DNA from 4 places in the Kitasatospora sp. NPDC059722 genome. Region 1 is predicted to be linked to each of the others. Evidence: riboswitches for the same ligand, from Rfam matches in the RefSeq annotation. Region 1 holds a riboswitch; each other region holds the start of a gene.
The links. A riboswitch is a leader RNA that binds a small molecule or an ion and turns the genes downstream of it on or off. The one in region 1 is predicted to bind cobalamin.

Region 1 (4,201 bases):
CGCGACGTTGCCCCACAGGATCCGCGGCGACACCGAGAACGCGGCGACCGCCTGGACCAGCTCACGGACCGGACCGTCGAGCACCTCTGCGGCCAGCCGGACGGCGAGCTCGGCCGGACCGGTCACGTGCTCCGGCTCGCGGCACGGCAGCGACAGCGGGAACAGGCCGCCGAGCGCGGGCTGCCAGCCCGTCTCCCGCAGACCGTACGCGAGCAGCGCCCCGTCGAGGACGGCGACGCCGAATGCCGGTGAGACGAAGCGGGCGACGAGGCCGAGATGGGTCACCGAGGCGGCCACCCGCTCCTCGACCGCGTCGGGCGACTGCCCGCCCGCCGCCGCGAGGTAACCGCGGACGGAGGTCACCCGCTCCCCCAACACGGCCGGTTGGTCCAGGAGTTCGACCATCGGACGCCAGGGCTGGACGAGCGGGCCGGCCGGGTGGGTGTCGAAGGCGAAGAACGGCGCGCTGGGCGGCGGGCGCCCGCGGGGGGGCGCCGCCCCGCCGCAACCCACCGCGACCGCACCGGCCCCACCCCCCGCCGCGCGCCCCGCGCCCGCCCCCCCGGGGCGCCCGCCGGGCCCCGCGGGGGGGGTGGCCCCGCCCAACCCCCCCCCCCGCCCCGCCCCCGCGGGGGCCGGCCCCCCCCCTCGGTGGGGTCTGCGTCATACCGCGCCGACCGGCTCGGGACCGGCCGTGGCCGGTGCCGTCGCGGCCGCGGTGCGGGCGTCGAGCAGGCGCTCGGCCATCGGTCCGAAGACCAGGCCGACCGTGGCCCACAGCAGGAGCTGTGCGGCCACCGAGTAGAAGCGGAAGCTGAACAGGGTGTCGGCCGGGAAGCCCGGGTAGACGATGGCGCCCTTGTCGTCGGTCAGCGGCAGCGGCGTCTCGGTCGCGTGGTGGCCGTACTGCTGAACGTTGTCGGCGAGTTCACCGAGGGAGGGGAGCACCGCCATGACGATGCCGATCGCCACGACGTAGGCGCCGGCGGCGAGCAGGGTCGCGTTCCAGTTGCCGAAGCGGGCCTGCAGGCGCTTGCCGAGCCAGACCGCCAGGACGAGGAAGAGGACGGAACAGGCGACCATGGCCAGGTAGAGGTTTCCGCGGTCACGGATGGTCTCGGCGTGGCCGATGGCCGGCGGGTTGGCCGGGTACTTGACGAACGGCACGAAGTACATGCCGAGGAAGCCGCCCAGCGCCACCAGCATCGCCAGGGTGCGCGGGCGCAGCTTGCCGGTCCGGCCCAGGCACACGCTGTACGCCACTGCGAACAGCGCGCCCATGGCCGTGCCGAACAGGATCATGCCGACGCCGATGCCGATGTTGGCCTGGATCGTGCGGCTGAAGATGTCCGGACCGCCCATGTCCATCGGCAGCCCGGCGGCCTTGTCCAGCAGGCCCTGCGCGTCGTCGCGTCCGCTCTCGTACTCGATCGCCGCGTTGATCTGCGGTTCGGCGAAGATCCGCGCGAAGACGAAGGCGAGCAGGCCGGCCACTGCGCCGGCGATGACGCCGCGCAGGATGAGTCTCTTTTCCATGTCGGGTTGTTCGCCGCTTCCGCTGGTCAGTGGCAGGGGAAGCCGAGGAAGTGCCGCGAGTCGTGGACGAACTCGTGGATGTGCATGTCCTTGCCGAGCACGGAATAGGCGCCCTGGTCGACGCCGATGAAGTAGTAGACGACCAGCGCGAGGATCGCGGTGACGGCCAGCCAGGCGACGGCCTTGGTCGCCGGCACGACGACCGGGACGGGCAGGGCTGAGGGTCCGGGCATACTGGTGCTCACGGTTGAGCCTCCTTCAGGGGATCGTGCGTCCCGCTATCGATGGGGCGGATCGTGATGGCACCGTGTCTGACTCGCGAGCCGCCCGAGGACGCCCCGCTCACAGTGGCGCGACCGTGCTGGAGTTCCACCAGCTTCCCTGCGCCATCACTAACGCTCGTAGAGTAGGGGCGCGCCAGGGGGCCGTCAATCGTCCCGGGCCCCGCCGCAGGTCGAGCGTGCGGAAGATCACGTTCCATCGGCCTGGCACGGGCCGGACAATTCGCGAACGTCGCAAAACCGCAGGTGGCAGCCACAGGCGGTGGTCCGCAGGCGACCGGTCCTTGCGGCATCCGGCAGAATCACGGCGTGCCGCAGATCATCGGCATCGGTGCAGGCGACCCGGACCACGCCACCCTCCAGGCGGTCAAGACCTTCGCCTGGACCGACGTCTTCTCCTCCTCGACAAGAACGAGCATCGCCAGGACCTCATGCGGCTGCGCCGACGGACGGCCGAGGGCGAAAGACCGGTGGCGGGCGCCCCTCGGTAAAGGAGAGCCTCCCCCGATGCGTCAATACGCACCGGTGTCACCGAGTTGTCGACCGAACAAGCTCCGCGCCCGTGACCCTCGAAGGGGATGCAGCATTGATCCGGTCGTGACGTACGCATCGTTTGACGCCGCGACAGCCGGTGAACTCACCGCGATGTGTGACCTTGCCCCGGTCTCCGAGTGCGGAGAGGAGCGCACGTGGCGCTGACCCGTGACGAGCGCGAGCGGTTCCTGGCGGAGCCGCCCGGCTCGGACCGTAGCCACGGTCTTGGTGCAGGCTGAGCTGAGACCCGGCGGCCCCGACGCCGGATCAGATGAACCGCCACAGGTGGTCGCTGGTGCCGGAGTCGTCCCAGAGCACGGCCTGCGCTCCCAAGGCGGTGGAGGCACCGGAGACACCGAGGACGCGGCCGCTGTTGGCGCACTGGATCCTGAAGGTGTCCCCACCTCCGTGGCGCAGGCGCCACCGGTGGTCGGTGGCGCCGTTGTCGGCCCACTGGACGATCCTCGCGCCGTTGGCGGTGCCGCCGTTCTCCACGGCGAGGACTTTGCCGCTGTTGGAGTTGCGCAGGCGCAGGTGGCCGCCGGTGTCGAGGGCGGCCGTCCAGAGGTGGTCGGCGGTGCCGTTGTCGTCCCACTGGATGACGAGGCCGCCGTCGGCGGTGGACATGTCCTTCACTCCGAGGACCCGCCCGCTGGCGACGTTCTGGATCCGCCTGGCACCGACGGGGGCGAACTGCCACTGGCCGGCGGCGGCACCGCTGCCGGACAGCTGTACGGCTGCGGTGCCCTGGACGGTGGAGCCGCCGGCGATGCCGAGCAGCTTGCCGGTGTGGACGTTCTGGAGCTCGTGGTAGCCGTTGCCGGCGTCGACGACGGTCCACCGGTGGTCGGCGGTGCCCGTGTCGGCCCACTGGAGGATCGGGGCGTTGTCGGCGGTGGACATGTCCTTCACGCCGAGGACCTTGCCGCTGTTGACGTTGCGCAGCCGCAGTGCGGTGCCGTCGACGACGAGGGCCCAGTTGTGGTCGGCGGTGCCGGTGTCGGGCCACTGCAGGGCGAGGCCGCCGTCGGCGCTGGACATGTTCTGGATGCCGAGGACGAGTCCGCTGGCCGCGTTGACCAGACGGAAGCCCGCGCCGTCGGTCCGCCAGTAGACGGTGTAGTTGAAGCCCTGGGCGTCGTGGAACGGGCCGAGGCCGACCGTCGCTCCGTCGGCGGTGGCCGTGAAGGCGAGGGCGGTGCTGCTGGTCCGGGTGATCGTGGTGGCGTCCAGGGCCGGGAGGGCGGACAGCGCGGTGCTGCCGTAGTTGCCGGCCAGGACGGCGGGGCCGTAGGTGATCGCCGCGACACCGGGGCTGTCGTTGGCGGCCTGGAGGGCCACCCGCATGGGGAGCTTCACGGTGACGGTGTCGCCGGAGACCCAGTTCCGGGTGAGGGTGGCGTACGTGCCCGGGGTGGCCGCGACGCTCTGCGCGACGCCGTTGACGCTGACACTGGCACCCGAGGTCCACCCGGGGATGCGGACGCGCATGGACCACGTCCCGCCGACACTGCCGGTGACCTTGAGCGTCGTGGTGTCCTCGGCCGGGAACGCGGTGGTCTGGGTGACCGTGATGCCCCGCTCGGTCCAGTCCAGGACGGACGGGAGGAACAGGTTCACCGTGAGGGTGGTGCCCTCGTGGAAGTAGATGGAGTCCATCAGCTTGGTGTTGGACTCGACACCCGTTCCCTGGCAGCACCAGAACGTGCCGTAGTCGGTGCTCCAGGTGCCGCCGCCCCAGGCCGGGCCCTTGCCCCGGCGGCCGCCCGGGTCGAGGGAGCTGAAGTACGTGATGTGGCCGTGCGGGTCGGCCGGGTTCTGGGCGCCGATGACGTGGTTGAGCAGCGCCT
Region 2 (4,201 bases), on a different contig from region 1:
CCACCGCGACGGCGAGGCCGGGGAGCGCGGCGGCGGTGTCGGCGAGCCAGCGTCCGGCGGGGAGTTCGGCGCGCGTCTCGGTCCGGGCGAGGACCTCGGCGGTGTAGCGCAGGGCGTCGCCCGGGTGTTCGTCGGTGAGGGCGTGGAAGCCGCGCGGGGTGTGGTCGCCGGGGTCGAAGGGGTAGCGCCGCAGGCTGACCTCGGTGCCCTCGCTCGCGGCCTCGACGTCGTAGGCCGTCGGGCCTTCGGGGGTGCCGGGGCGGGGGACCGGCTTGGGGTAGGGCGGCAGGAGCGGTTCGTCGTCCGGTTCGTCCAGTCCGTCCAGGAAGGAGTAGAGCAGCGGGCGCAGCACCTCGGCGGAGCGGCCGCGGCGGGCGAGGGAGCGGTCGGTGATCGGGCGCAGGGCGGCCGGGTCCTGCTTCTGCAGGGCCTGTTCGAGCTGGGCGGCGAGGTCGCCGTCCGGGTCGAGCGCCGGGGCGGCCTGGCCGAAGGCGTGGCTGGGGGAGTGCGGGTCGAGTTCGGCGGCGCCGGTGGCGACGAGCAGGGTGGGGCGTTCCAGGGCGGCGCCGTAGACGGACACCGAGCCGTGGTCGCCGATCAGGCAGTCGGCGGCGACGAGGGCGGCCTGCCAGCCCTGGTGGGGCGGGACGAGGCGCAGGCCCATCCGCCGGGCGTCGTCGAGCAGGGCCTCGGGGTCGTGCCGGTTCCAGATGTTGGGGTGGAGGACGACGGCGACCGCGTACTCGTCGGCGGGGAGCCGGCGGACGAGGCGTCGGGGCAGGTCGGGGCGGCGGCCGAATAACGAGTGCTCGCTCCAGGTGGAGTTGACGACGACGAGCCGCCGGCCGTCGACGGCGCCGAGGGCGGCCCGGTAGGAGTCGCGCAGACGCAGGCTGCGGAGCATGCGGTCGAAGCACGGGTCGCCGACGACCTGGGCGACGTCCAGTGCCTCGGGGCAGGAGACCCGCAGCCGGTCGAGCTGTTCCGGGTGGGAGAGGCCGAGGACGTCGACGAAGACCCGGCCGTGGTGGGTGAGTTCGTTGCGGGAGAGGCCGGCTGCGCTGACGGTGTCGCCGGTGGACTCGGTCACCAGGCGGTTGTAGCCGGCGCCGTGCGGGAGGACGACGAGCCGGGCGTCGAGGCGGTGCATCGAGGAGTGGACGGCGCAGGCGACGGCCAGGTCGAAGCGGTGCCGGACGGCGTCCTCCCAGTCCAGCAGGGTGATGCCGGGCAGGCCGCGCAGGTAGTCGTCGAGGCCGTCGGCGAAGGCGGAGCCGGGGTTGACGGTGGCGTAGCGCTCGATGCCGTCGCGGTTCAGGAGGGTGAGGACGTCGAGGACCCGGGTGGCGGAGGTGAGGGTGCGGGCGACCGCCAGCACGCGCGCCCTGACCGGCCGGGTGTTCCAGCGGTCGGCGGGCCAGGCGTGGGGGTGGGTCGGCACGCCATGATCGTACTCATCGGGTCGGCTCCCCGCGGTGATTCAGGCCCGGGAGGTCAGCCCGCCGCGGCGGCTGGCTCCTCGTGGTCGGCCGCGGCGCACTCGTCGAGGAGGGGGCGCATGCTCTCGTCGACGAGCCGGTAGCGCACGACGCGTCCGTCCTTGTCCCCGGTGACCACGCCGGCCGTCCGCAGCAGCCGCAGGGCCTGTGAGACGGCCGGGTCGCGCATGCCGGTGGCGACGGCGAGGTCGGTGACGGCGAGCGGTCCGGCGCGGTGCAGGGCGAGCAGGATCGCGAGCCGCCCGGGGTCGGCGAGCAGGGAGAACCGCTCGGACCACGAGCGGACGTGCGCGGCGTCGCCGATCGCGGCGATGGCCTCGCAGACCCGGTGTCCGTCGATGGTGCGGTGGCCCGCGCGGTCGGCCGGTACGAGATGCATGCGGACATTCTGGCAGCTCACGACCTGTGATCCTGGACACCTGCGTAGGTGCGCAGCCTTGCAAGGGTCGGCCCGGGACCCCTACGGTGTTCCCCGCCGTGGTGCTCGGGAAGACCGGTGACGGACCCTCAGGGGTCCCAGTCCGGAGCGGCCCTCGCCACTGTGATCGGGGGAGTCCGCCCGTACCCAGACGCCACTGGGCGCTTCGCGCGCCTGGGAAGGCGGGTACGGGAGCCCCGTCAGCCAGGAGACCGGCCACGGCATCTCACGAACGTCTTTCCACGAGGTGCTGGAGCGTGATCCGAAGATGACCCTGCCCGAAACCGCCGCCCCCGAGGCCGCGCCCGCCGTGCTGCCCACCTTCCGGTGGAGGAGAGAGGACACCGTCCGCACCGCCGGGCTGATGGGGGTGATCCTGGCCATGCACGTCGTGGCGTTCGGGACCCTCGTCTTCCTGGTGGCGCCGCACAACTACGCCGTCGGCACCCAGGTCTTCGGGGTGGGCCTCGGCATCACGGCGTACACGCTCGGCATGCGGCACGCGTTCGACGCCGACCACATCGCGGTGATCGACAACACCACCCGCAAGCTGATGGCCGACGGCAAGCGGCCGGTCTCGGTGGGCTTCTGGTTCGCCCTCGGGCACTCGTCGATGGTGGTCGTCATGGCCGCCCTGGTCGCGGGCGGCGCGCAGCTGGCGAACACGCTGATGGACGACGAGTCGACCACCCACCAGTGGCTCGGCATGGTCGGCACGACGGCCTCAGGCGCGTTCCTCTACCTGATCGGCGCGCTCAACCTGGCGGCGCTGCTCGGCATCCTGAAGGTGTTCCGGGCGATGCGCGCCGGGCAGTACGACGAGGCCGAGCTGGAGCAGCACCTGAACTCGCGCGGCTTCATGGCCCGGGTGCTGAACCGGGCGACCCGCTCGATCACCCGGCCCGGCCAGATGTTCCCGGTGGGCATGGTGCTCGGCCTCGGCTTCGACACCGCGACCGAGGTGACCCTGATGGTGATGGCCGGCTCGGGCGCGGCCGCCGGGCTGCCCTGGTACGCGATCGTCTGCCTGCCGCTGCTGTTCGCGGCGGGGATGAGCCTGTTCGACACGCTGGACGGGACGTTCATGAACTTCGCGTACCAGTGGGCGTTCTCCAACCCGGTGCGCAAGGTGTACTACAACCTGACGATCACCGGTCTGTCGATCGCGGTGGCGTTCATCATCGGCACGATCGAGCTGGTCGGCGTGCTGCACGAGAAGCTGGACCTGACCGATCCGGTCACCGGCTGGATCGCGGACATCTCGCTCGACAACGTCGGCTACGCGATCGCCGGGCTGTTCGTCGTCGTCTGGGCCGCGGCGATCGCGTACTGGAAGCTGGCCGGGGTCGAGAAGCGCTGGGGCGCCGAACGCTCCTGAGCACGCCTGCCGCACGCCTGCCGCACGCCTGCCGCGACGGCGCCTCCCCACCGTGGGGAGGCGCCGTCGCGCGCGTTCCGGGCCGGCTGCGCCGGGTCAGCTGTGCCGGTCGCCGTAGCGCTGGCGGAAGCGCTCGACGCGGCCCGCGGTGTCGAGCACGCGGGACTGGCCGGTGTAGAAGGGGTGGCTCGCCGAGGAGATCTCGACGTCGATGACGGGATAGGTGTTGCCGTCCTCCCACTCGACCGTGCGGTCGCTGGTGACCGTCGAGCGGGTGAGGAAGGAGAGGCCGCCGACCTTGTCGCGGAAGACGACGGGCCGGTAGGCGGGGTGGATTCCGGGCTTCATGGGGGTGCCTCCTCGGCGGGGGATCAGCGCTCTTCGTTCGACGTTCTTCGTTCCGACGTTCTTCGTTCCGACGTTCTTCGTTCCGGCGCTCTTCGGTCAGCGCTCTTCGCGGAAGTCGACGTGCTCGCGCGCGACCGGGTCGTACTTGCGCAGCACCATCCGGTCCGGGTCGTTCCGGCGGTTCTTGCGGGTCACGTAGGTGTAGCCGGTGCCGGCGGTGGAGCGGAGCTTGATGACGGGGCGCAGTTCGCTGCGGGCCATGAGGTCCTCCGGAGGGGTCGGGTGGTGCGGCGGTTCGGGGCCGGGCTGGAACCGTACACCGAAATGGATGTCATTTTCATCTGGTGTAACGTGACCTCCGTCCCGCCCATTCCCGGACCGTTTTGGGAGCCCCCATGTCCGCCCACTGCCAGCTCACCGGCCGCCGGCCGGGCTTCGGCAACGCGATCTCGCACTCGCACCGCCGCACCCCGCGGCGCTTCGACCCCAACATCCAGCGCAAGCGCTACTGGCTGCCGGGCGAGGGCCGGTACGTCCGGCTCACGCTCAGCGCCAAGG
Region 3 (4,201 bases), on a different contig from region 1:
TCCGGGTGGATGCGGATCGGCCAGGTCGGCGAGGGCGGGACCGGTGGCGGAAATCGACCGCGCCGACTTCCCGTTCCGGCGGAATCGGCTTCCGGTGCCCGGGTGGCGCGCGATGACGGGTGGGGGGAATTGCAAGAACGGAGGAAGCGGGGGCCGGACCGGGGAATGACCGGCCGGAATGCCCCGGATTAACGGCAGCCGGTCCGGATCAGAGGAGGGGGGTGAGCCAGCGCCGGAGGAGTTCCGAGTAGTGCGCGGGGTCGGAGTTCCAGAGGGCGGTGTGGTCCGCGCCCGGGAAGGCCCGGAGGCTGACGACGTCGGGACGGGCCGTGGCGAGGTGCCGGGCGGCGCGGAACGGCGCGATCGGGTCGTCCGGGCTGTGCAGGACGAGGGTCGGCACGCGCAGGTCGGCCCCCTCGGCGAGGCGCGCGAAGTCGGCCAGGTCGACCCCGGTGCGGCCCTCCGCGGCCAGCGCGCCGAGCTCGGCGACCGGCCTGGAGTAGCCGGCCCGGACCGCGTCGCGGCGGGCGGTGGCGGGCAGGTCGAGCACCGGCGAGTCCAGGACGATCCCGGCGATCGCCCCCGCCCAGGCCGAACGGGCCGCGGCGTGCAGGCACATCGTGGCGCCCACCGACCAGCCGTAGAGGATCACCCGGCCGGCGCCGCTGTCGAGGGCGAGCCGCACGGCCGACTCCACGTCGCGCCACTCGGTCTCGCCGAAGTGGCCGAGCCCGTCCGGCGAGGCGGGGGCGCCCTGGTCGCCGCGGTAGGTGACGGCGAGGGCGGGCAGCGCCAGGCGCTGGAGGACGGGCAGCACGGGGAGCGTCTGGGCGCGGTCGGCGCCGGGGCCGTGCACGAGGACCACCCAGGTGCCGCGCTTGCCGTCCAGGCGCCAGGCGGGCATCGCGCCCAGCTCGCCGGCGACGGCGGTCTCGGTGAACGGGAGGCCGAGGGAGGTCGTCGGGTCGCCGAGGTGCACGCGCGGGGTGAAGCGGACCTCGGTGCCGGGCGTCAGGGTGCCCCGGTCGGCGCGGACCAGGCGGCGGGTGACGCCCTGTTCGTCGCTGTGCAGGATGTCGTCGACGACGGCGTGGCCGTCGCCGTCCCACTCCAGCGCCCAGCGGCCGGGGTGGAGGGCCGCGGGCGTCCGGTTGAAGGTGATCCGGCCGGCGGCGAGGCTCTGCACCAGGACGGGGCCGGACTCGAGCACGACGGTCTCCGGCCGCACGAGCCGCTCGGACGCCCGCCGGCCGACGACCAGCACGGCGACCCCGGTGCCGACGGCGGCTGCCGCCACGGCGGCTGCGGTTCCCCAACGCATATCGCTCCCCGCTCTGTGAGTCTGCTGGGGACAAGTTCACTGGCGGGTGGGAGCGGGGGCCAGTGGGATGGGCTGTACGAGGGACGCGGGAGCCGGGGACGGGGTGGAGGTGGGGTCAGACCGGGATCTCCGTGTGGAGGCGGCCGAGGAGTTCCCAGAAGCGCGGGGCCAGGGGCCGGTCGCGCGGGGGCAGGGTGGGCGTCGCGGCGCCCCAGTGCGGGGAGGACACCTGGTGCTCCTGGTGCAGGGCCGTCAGGACGGTCGCGAGGTCGTCCTCGTGGACCGGCACGAGCCGCGCGACCGCCCGCAGGTGGGGCTGCCAGCGGCCGTCCACGCACCTGCGCAGCCGCTGGTCGAGCTCGGCGCCGCGGCCGGTCACCTCGACGAGTTCGGTGAGCCGCAGTCCGAGCACCTGGGCGAGCGCGTGCGTCCGCTCCTCGTCGCCGTCCCACGTCCCGGTGAGTTCGGCCTCCTGGTAGACGCGCAGGGCGACGCCGATGCGACGGGCGGCGGTGTCCTGGCTCAGTTCGCGGGCCACGCGGTGGTCGCGCAGGCGGGCCGGGCGGGTGCCCATGAGCTGCGCGGGCGGGCACCACAGGGCGCGGGCGAGGGCGATGAACTCCTCCTCGGTGGGGCGCAGCTCGCCGCTCTCCCAGGCGATGACGTGCGTGGGCAGCAGCCGGACGCCGTGCGCGGCCATGCCGCCGGCGACCTGTTCGGGGGTCAGGCCGAGCCCGGCGCGGTGGGCGCGGGCCGCGGCGGGCGAGAACGGCACCGGGGGCAGGGCGGGCGGAGGCTGTCTTCGTCGCATGTGAACGAACGCTAGGGCCGGTACGAACGGGCCCCCAGCCGCCGAACGCACGAAGCGCCGGGGAGGGCGCGCGCGGACCGCTGGAGGATCGCACAGGATGTCATGCCCCTGCGGCGGCAGTACTCGGAGGTAGTGACGGGGGCGTTCGGGGGCACGCGCCGGGCCTCCCGCGTGTGACCAACCCCTCCGTGACCTCGGTTGACTCCCGGTTCGGCCGCGTGATGGGATCCCAGGGCCAAACGGAGGCATGCAGAGGAAGCCGGTGCGAGTCCGGCGCGGTCCCGCCACTGTCACCGGGGAGCACGGCCGGAACGACGCCACGGCGGACCGTCAGTCTTCGCTGACGTGCTGCTGGAAGGCTCCGGGGGTGCGTTCGACCCGGAAGCCAGGAGACTCTCGCCCCCGGTACGTCGATCCAGGGCGCGGACCCTGAGTGAGGACTCGCACGCGATGCAGGCTGCCCCGACCCGCCGAGCCCTCCCCTGTCCCCCTCCGTCGTGCGCCCGCTGACCCGCGCCGCCGCCTTCGCGGTCGGCGCCGTCGCGGGCTACCTGGCGGACGCCCGCTACGCCGATCCGCGCCGCGGCCACCCGGTGGCCGTCTTCGGCGGTGCGGCGACCCGCCTGGAGCGCCGGATGTGGCGCGACGACCGGGCCACCGGGGCCGCGTACACGGCGCTCTGCGTGGGCGCCGTCGCGGCGGGCGCGGTGGCGCTGGAGCGGACGGCCGGCCGCCGGCCGCTGGGGCGGGCCGCGCTGGCCGCCGCCGCGACCTGGACGGTGCTCGGCGGCACCTCGCTGACCCGGGAGGCGCGCACGATCGGCCGGGCGCTGGCCGCGGGCGACCTGCCCGCCGCCCGGGAGCGGCTGCCGCACCTGTGCGGGCGCGACCCGAGCGCGCTGGACGGGCAGCAGATCGCCCGCGCCGTCGTGGAGTCGGTGGCCGAGAACACCGCGGACGCCGTCGTGAACGCGCTGGCCTGGGGCGCCCTCGCCGGCACGCCCGGTCTGCTGGCCTTCCGCGCCGTCAACACGCTGGACGCGATGGTGGGTCACCGCTCGCCGCGCCACGCCCGGTTCGGCTGGGCCTCGGCCCGGCTGGACGACGTGGCGGGCTGGCCGGGCGCCCGGCTGACGGCGCTGCTGACGGTGGCCGCCGCGCCGCAGCCGCGGACGGCCTGGCGGGTGTGGCGGCGGGACGGTTCGGCGCATCCGAGCCCGAACGCGGGGCAGGCCGAGTCGGCGTTCGCGGGCGCCGTGGGCGTGCGGCTGGGCGGCACGCTGCAGTACGGCGAGCGCGTCGAGCACCGGCCGGTGCTGGGCGCGGAGCTGCGGCCGGTGACGGTGGACGACATCGAGCGGGCCTGCGCGCTGTCGCGGCGGGTGGGCGCGCTGGCGCTGGGTACGACGGTCGCGGGGCACGTCCTGCTGCGATCGCTGCTGAGGAGGGGAAGGGCATGACCAACGCGCTGCTGGTCGCGGGGACGACCTCGGACGCGGGCAAGAGCGTCGTCACGGCGGGCATCTGCCGGTGGCTGGCCCGCCGGGGCGTCCGGGTGGCGCCGTTCAAGGCGCAGAACATGTCGCTGAACTCGTTCGTGACGGCCGACGGCGCCGAGATCGGCCGGGCCCAGGCGATGCAGGCCCAGGCCGCCCGGGTGGAGCCGGAGGCGGCGATGAACCCGGTGCTGCTCAAGCCCGGCGCGGACGGCCGCAGCCAGGTGGTGCTGCTCGGCAGACCGGTCGCCGAGGTGGGCGCGCTGGACTACCGCGAGCGCAAGCCCGTCCTGCTGGAGCGCGCCCTGGAGTGCCTGGCGGACCTGCGCCGCCGGTACGACGTGGTGGTGTGCGAGGGCGCGGGCTCGCCCGCCGAGATCAACCTGCGCGACCGGGACATCGCCAACATGGGCCTGGCGACGGCCGCCCGGCTGCCCGTCGTGGTGGTCGGCGACATCGACCGGGGCGGCGTGTTCGCGGCGATGTACGGGACGCTGGCGCTGCTGTCCGAGGAGGACCAGCGGCACGTGGCCGGCTGGTTCGTCAACAAGTTCCGCGGGGACGCCCGGCTGC
Region 4 (4,201 bases), on a different contig from region 1:
CCGCCCGGCCCGCAGGACGTACAGCAGGTCGCAGTGCCCGGCCGCCAGGTTGAGGTCGTGCAGCGCGGTGAGCACCGTCGGCCCGGCCGCGCGGACGAGCGCCAGGACCTCCAGCTGGTGCCCGATGTCGAGGTGGTTGGTGGGCTCGTCCAGCACCAGCAGGCGCGGCTCCTGGACGAGCGCGCGGGCGATCAGCACGCGCTGCTTCTCGCCGCCCGACAGGCCCAGGAAGCCGCGCTCGGCGAGGTGCCCGGCGCCGACCCGGCGCAGCGCCTCCGCGCAGCGCCCGAGGTCGCCGTCCGACGGTCCGCCGAAGCCCCGCCGGTGCGGCAGCCGGCCCATGGCGACCACCTCGGCCACCGTGAAGTCGAACTCGGCGGAGTGCTCCTGCGGCAGCGCGGCCACCCGCCGGGCGGCCTCGCGCGGGGCGAGCGCGTGCAGGTCGTCGCCGCCCACCAGGACGGCCCCGGCGGCGGGCCGCAGGGCCCGGTAGACGCAGCGCAGCAGCGTCGACTTCCCGCTGCCGTTGGGCCCGACGAGCCCCACCACCTGCCCGGCGGAGGCCTTCAGGGCGATGTCGTGGACGAGCTGGGTGCCGGCCAGCTCCACCGAGACGGAGTCGAGGGCGAGGTCCATCAGCGGCCTCCGAGCGCGTGGCCGCGACGACGCATCAGCAGCAGGAAACAGGGCACCCCGAGCACCGCGGTGACCACCCCGACGGGCAGTTCGGCCGGGGCGAGCAGGGTGCGCGAGACGATGTCCACCCAGACCAGCAGCAGCGCCCCGGCGAGCGGCGCGACCAGCAGCACCCGGCGGTGCCCGGCGCCGACCAGCATCCGCGCGAGGTGCGGGACCATCAGCCCGACGAATCCGATCGCCCCGCTGACGGCGACGACCGTGCCGGTGACGGCGGCGGTCACCACGAACAGCTCGCGGCGCAGCCGGTCGGGGTCGACGCCGAGCGAGGCGGCGGTCTCGTCGCCCATGGCCAGCGCGTCCAGCCGCCCCGCGGCGCAAGCGAGGTGGGCGAGTCCGGCCAGCACGGTGGCGGCGGCGATCGGCACCGAGCCCCAGGTCGCGCCGCCGAGGCTGCCGAGCAGCCACATCATGGCGTCGCGGGCGGCCTCGCCGCGGGCGGCGGCGAAGACCATGAGCGCCGTCAGCGCGGAGAAGCCGTACGAGAGGGCGGTGCCGGTGAGCACGAGGCGCAGTGGGGTGAGTCCGAAGGCGGTGCGCGCGGCCAGGTACACCAGCACCATGGCGATCAGCGCGGAGCCGAACGCGGAGGCGGAGATCGCCCACACGCCGAGCGAGGCGAAGGCGCCGAGTAGCAGGACGGCGTTGGCGCCGACGGCGGCGCCGGAGGAGACGCCGAGGACGAACGGGTCGGCGAGGGCGTTGCGCACGAGGGCCTGCACGGCGACCCCGGTGGCGGCGAGCCCGGCGCCGACCACGGCGGCCAGGACGGTGCGCGGCAGCCGGATCTCCCAGACGATCGCGTACGCGGCGGCCTCCTCGGCCTCCAGCCGACCGCTCGTCAGTCCGGCGCCGAGCAGCCGCAGGACGCGCGTCCAGCCGAGTCCGGCGGAGCCGAGGGCCACGCCGCACACGAGGGAGAGCAGCAGGGCGGTGGCCAGGCCGACGGCGAGGGGCGCGGCGGGTATGCGGCGGGAGTCCGGTGGCCTTCTCACGATCTGTTCGGGCGCCTTGCCTCGGGCCGTGGGTGTGCCGGGGCCGGCGCCGGCCGGGTGCGGGCCCGGGCGCCATCCCCTCGCAGTCCTCGGCGAGTTGTCGGGAGTTCAGCGGCCGGGGGCGATCGGGCTGGCACGGCCCCGGGGGCGTGCTCACCGTTGCGGGTCAGCGCCGGATTCACACCGGACTTCTCCCTCGGACGCCTTGGCAGCATAACAGCCAATACGGTAATGCAGTCCTTACAGGTATGTGTACGGAGATGAACGGACGTGAACGCACGGCCCGGACGCGCGAAAGCCCCCGCCCGGTGGTCCGGGCGGGGGCTCTCGACGTGGCGACGCGTCAGGCTCAGGCCTGCTTGGTCTCCCAGAAGATCTTGTCGACCTCGGCGATCAGGTCCAGCAGGGCCTGGCCGGTGGCCGGGTCCGTGGACGCCTTGGTGGCCGAGGCGGCCTTCAGGGTGTCGTTGATCAGCTGGTGCAGCTGCGGGTACTTCTCGAAGTGCGGGGCCTTGAAGTAGTCGCTCCACAGCACCGAGATGTGGTGCTTGACGGCCTCGGCGCGCTGCTCCTTGATGATGATGGCGCGGGCGCGGAAGTGCGGGTCCTCGTTGGCCTGGTACTTCTCCTGGGTGGCCTTGACCGACTCGGCCTCGATCCGGGCCTGCGCCGGGTCGTACACACCGCAGGGCAGGTCGCAGTGGGCGTGGGCGGTGGCGCGCGGTGCAAACAGACGAGAGAACATGGGAGTCCTTCCTTAGATCGTCTTCCCGCGCCCGAGACTACCCTTCCGGCCTCCCGGTTTCGCGATCGGGCGGTGGGCCTAGGGCAAAAGGCCGATCCGGAACCGGGGTAATCCGGACATCGGACAGGTGACGGTCCGTACGGCACACTGGGACGCGGCGGCCGGGAGGAGGAGTGGTGGCGCGGATGACGCAACCGGGGGACGGCGCACGGGCGGGCACGGTGCCGTTCGGGCTGGTCGACGTGGCGGGACCGTCGATGGTCCCGACCCTGCGCGAGGGCGACCAGTTGCTGGTCCGGTACGGCGCGCGGATCCGCCCGGGCGCGGTCGTGCTCTTCCGGCACCCGTTCCAGCAGGACCTGCTGGTGGTCAAGCGGGCGGCCGAGCGCCGGGCGAAGGGCTGGTGGCTGCTCTCCGACAACCGGCCGGTCGACAGCGACAGCCGCAGCTACGGCGCCGTTCCGGACGAGCTCGTGCTCGGCCGGGTGCTGCTGCGGCTGCGCCCGCGCCCGGCCTGGCTGGCGCCCGGCCGCCGGCTGGAGCGACTGCTGCTGACCCCCGGGCTGGTCCGGGTCCCGGGGCTGGCCCGCCGCCTCGGCGTCTGGGTGGACGCCGAGCTCTAGTGTCACGGCACTGGCGGATGCGCGTCTAGGCCTGCAACTGCTGCGGCCCGAGCGCCGCGTCCTGGGCCTCCTGGCGCTTGCGGGCCCGGTAGGCCGCGACGTTGGCGCGCGTGGCGCAGCGGTCGGAGCAGTAGCGCCGGGAGCGGTTGGTGGAGGTGTCGAGGTAGGCGTTGCGGCACGGCGCGGCCTGGCAGATCCCGAGCCGGTCGGCGCCGAGCTCGGTGAGGTGGACGGCCAGGCCCATGCACGCGACGGCGCTGAAGTGCGCGGTGGCGGTGGGCGAGTTGTCGGCGAGGTGCAGGTGCCAGCGCGGCCGGCCGGCGTCGTCGAGGTAGTCGTGGCCGGAGACCAGCGGGCTGACGGGGTACTCCATGAGCAGGCTGTTCAGCAGGTCGACGCCACGTACCTCGTCGCCCTCGGCGGCGGCCTCGAAGACCCCGCGCAGCCTGGTCCGCACCGCCCGCAGGCGGGGCAGGTCGGACTCGTCGGCCAGGGCGGCGGCGCGAGAGGACTCGGAGAACAGGGCGCGCACGGCGTCCACCGAGGTCAGCGTGTCGGTGCCGCGCTCGGGTTCCTCGGTGTTCACCAGCCGAACGGCGAGATCGGCGTAGGAGGCGAGCTCCACGGCGGTCCTTCCAGTGGTTCGGTAACGGGCTGATTGCGTCCAGCCTATTACCCGGATCGGGAAAACGGCGGCGCCCGGCAGGATCGGCCTGCCGGGCGCCAAGGGTTGCTCGCTCAGCGCACGCTCAGAGGACCTTCGAGAGGAAGGACCGGGTGCGCTCGTGCTGCGGGTTGGTGAGGACGTCGCGGGGGTTGCCGGACTCGACGACCACGCCGCCGTCCATGAACACCAGCGCGTCGCCGACCTCGCGCGCGAAGCCCATCTCGTGGGTGACGACGATCATCGTCATCCCCTCCTCGGCGAGGCCGCGCATGACGTCCAGCACCTCGCCGACGAGCTCCGGGTCGAGCGCCGAGGTGGGCTCGTCGAAGAGCATCAGCTTGGGCTTCATGGCCAGCGCGCGGGCGATCGCGACGCGCTGCTGCTGGCCGCCGGACAGCTGCGACGGGTAGCTCTTCGCCTTGTCGGACAGGCCGACCCGCTCCAGCAGGGCCATGCCGCGCTCGCGCGCCTCGGC

Region 2: another riboswitch for cobalamin. It lies ahead of ACFV4F_RS02225 (HoxN/HupN/NixA family nickel/cobalt transporter); the one in region 1 lies ahead of ACFV4F_RS30560 (CbtB-domain containing protein).
Region 3: another riboswitch for cobalamin. It lies ahead of ACFV4F_RS27235 (cobalamin biosynthesis protein); the one in region 1 lies ahead of ACFV4F_RS30560 (CbtB-domain containing protein).
Region 4: another riboswitch for cobalamin. It lies ahead of ACFV4F_RS23365 (FecCD family ABC transporter permease); the one in region 1 lies ahead of ACFV4F_RS30560 (CbtB-domain containing protein).

The regions. Positions count from the first base shown of each region.
Region 1 is NZ_JBHWGD010000060.1:11,652-15,852, reverse strand. It holds gene ACFV4F_RS30570 (IucA/IucC family C-terminal-domain containing protein) at 1-513, opposite strand, end outside; gene ACFV4F_RS30565 (CbtA family protein) at 664-1,536, opposite strand; gene ACFV4F_RS30560 (CbtB-domain containing protein) at 1,563-1,781, opposite strand; cobalamin riboswitch at 1,820-1,942, opposite strand; gene ACFV4F_RS30555 (beta-L-arabinofuranosidase domain-containing protein) at 2,619-4,201, opposite strand, start outside.
Region 2 is NZ_JBHWGD010000002.1:208,023-212,223, reverse strand. It holds gene ACFV4F_RS02235 (hypothetical protein) at 1-1,441, opposite strand, end outside; gene ACFV4F_RS02230 (ArsR/SmtB family transcription factor) at 1,495-1,878, opposite strand; cobalamin riboswitch at 1,961-2,153, shown strand; gene ACFV4F_RS02225 (HoxN/HupN/NixA family nickel/cobalt transporter) at 2,186-3,295, shown strand; gene ACFV4F_RS02220 (type B 50S ribosomal protein L31) at 3,392-3,643, opposite strand; gene rpmG (50S ribosomal protein L33) at 3,740-3,904, opposite strand; gene rpmB (50S ribosomal protein L28) at 4,039-4,201, shown strand, end outside.
Region 3 is NZ_JBHWGD010000048.1:35,200-39,400, forward strand. It holds gene ACFV4F_RS27225 (alpha/beta hydrolase family protein) at 209-1,297, opposite strand; gene ACFV4F_RS27230 (helix-turn-helix domain-containing protein) at 1,437-2,132, opposite strand; cobalamin riboswitch at 2,384-2,528, shown strand; gene ACFV4F_RS27235 (cobalamin biosynthesis protein) at 2,630-3,592, shown strand; gene ACFV4F_RS27240 (cobyric acid synthase) at 3,589-4,201, shown strand, end outside.
Region 4 is NZ_JBHWGD010000037.1:67,806-72,006, forward strand. It holds gene ACFV4F_RS23360 (ABC transporter ATP-binding protein) at 1-636, opposite strand, end outside; gene ACFV4F_RS23365 (FecCD family ABC transporter permease) at 636-1,694, opposite strand; cobalamin riboswitch at 1,790-1,928, opposite strand; gene sodN (superoxide dismutase, Ni) at 2,041-2,436, opposite strand; gene sodX (nickel-type superoxide dismutase maturation protease) at 2,622-3,059, shown strand; gene ACFV4F_RS23380 (CGNR zinc finger domain-containing protein) at 3,085-3,684, opposite strand; gene ACFV4F_RS23385 (amino acid ABC transporter ATP-binding protein) at 3,809-4,201, opposite strand, start outside.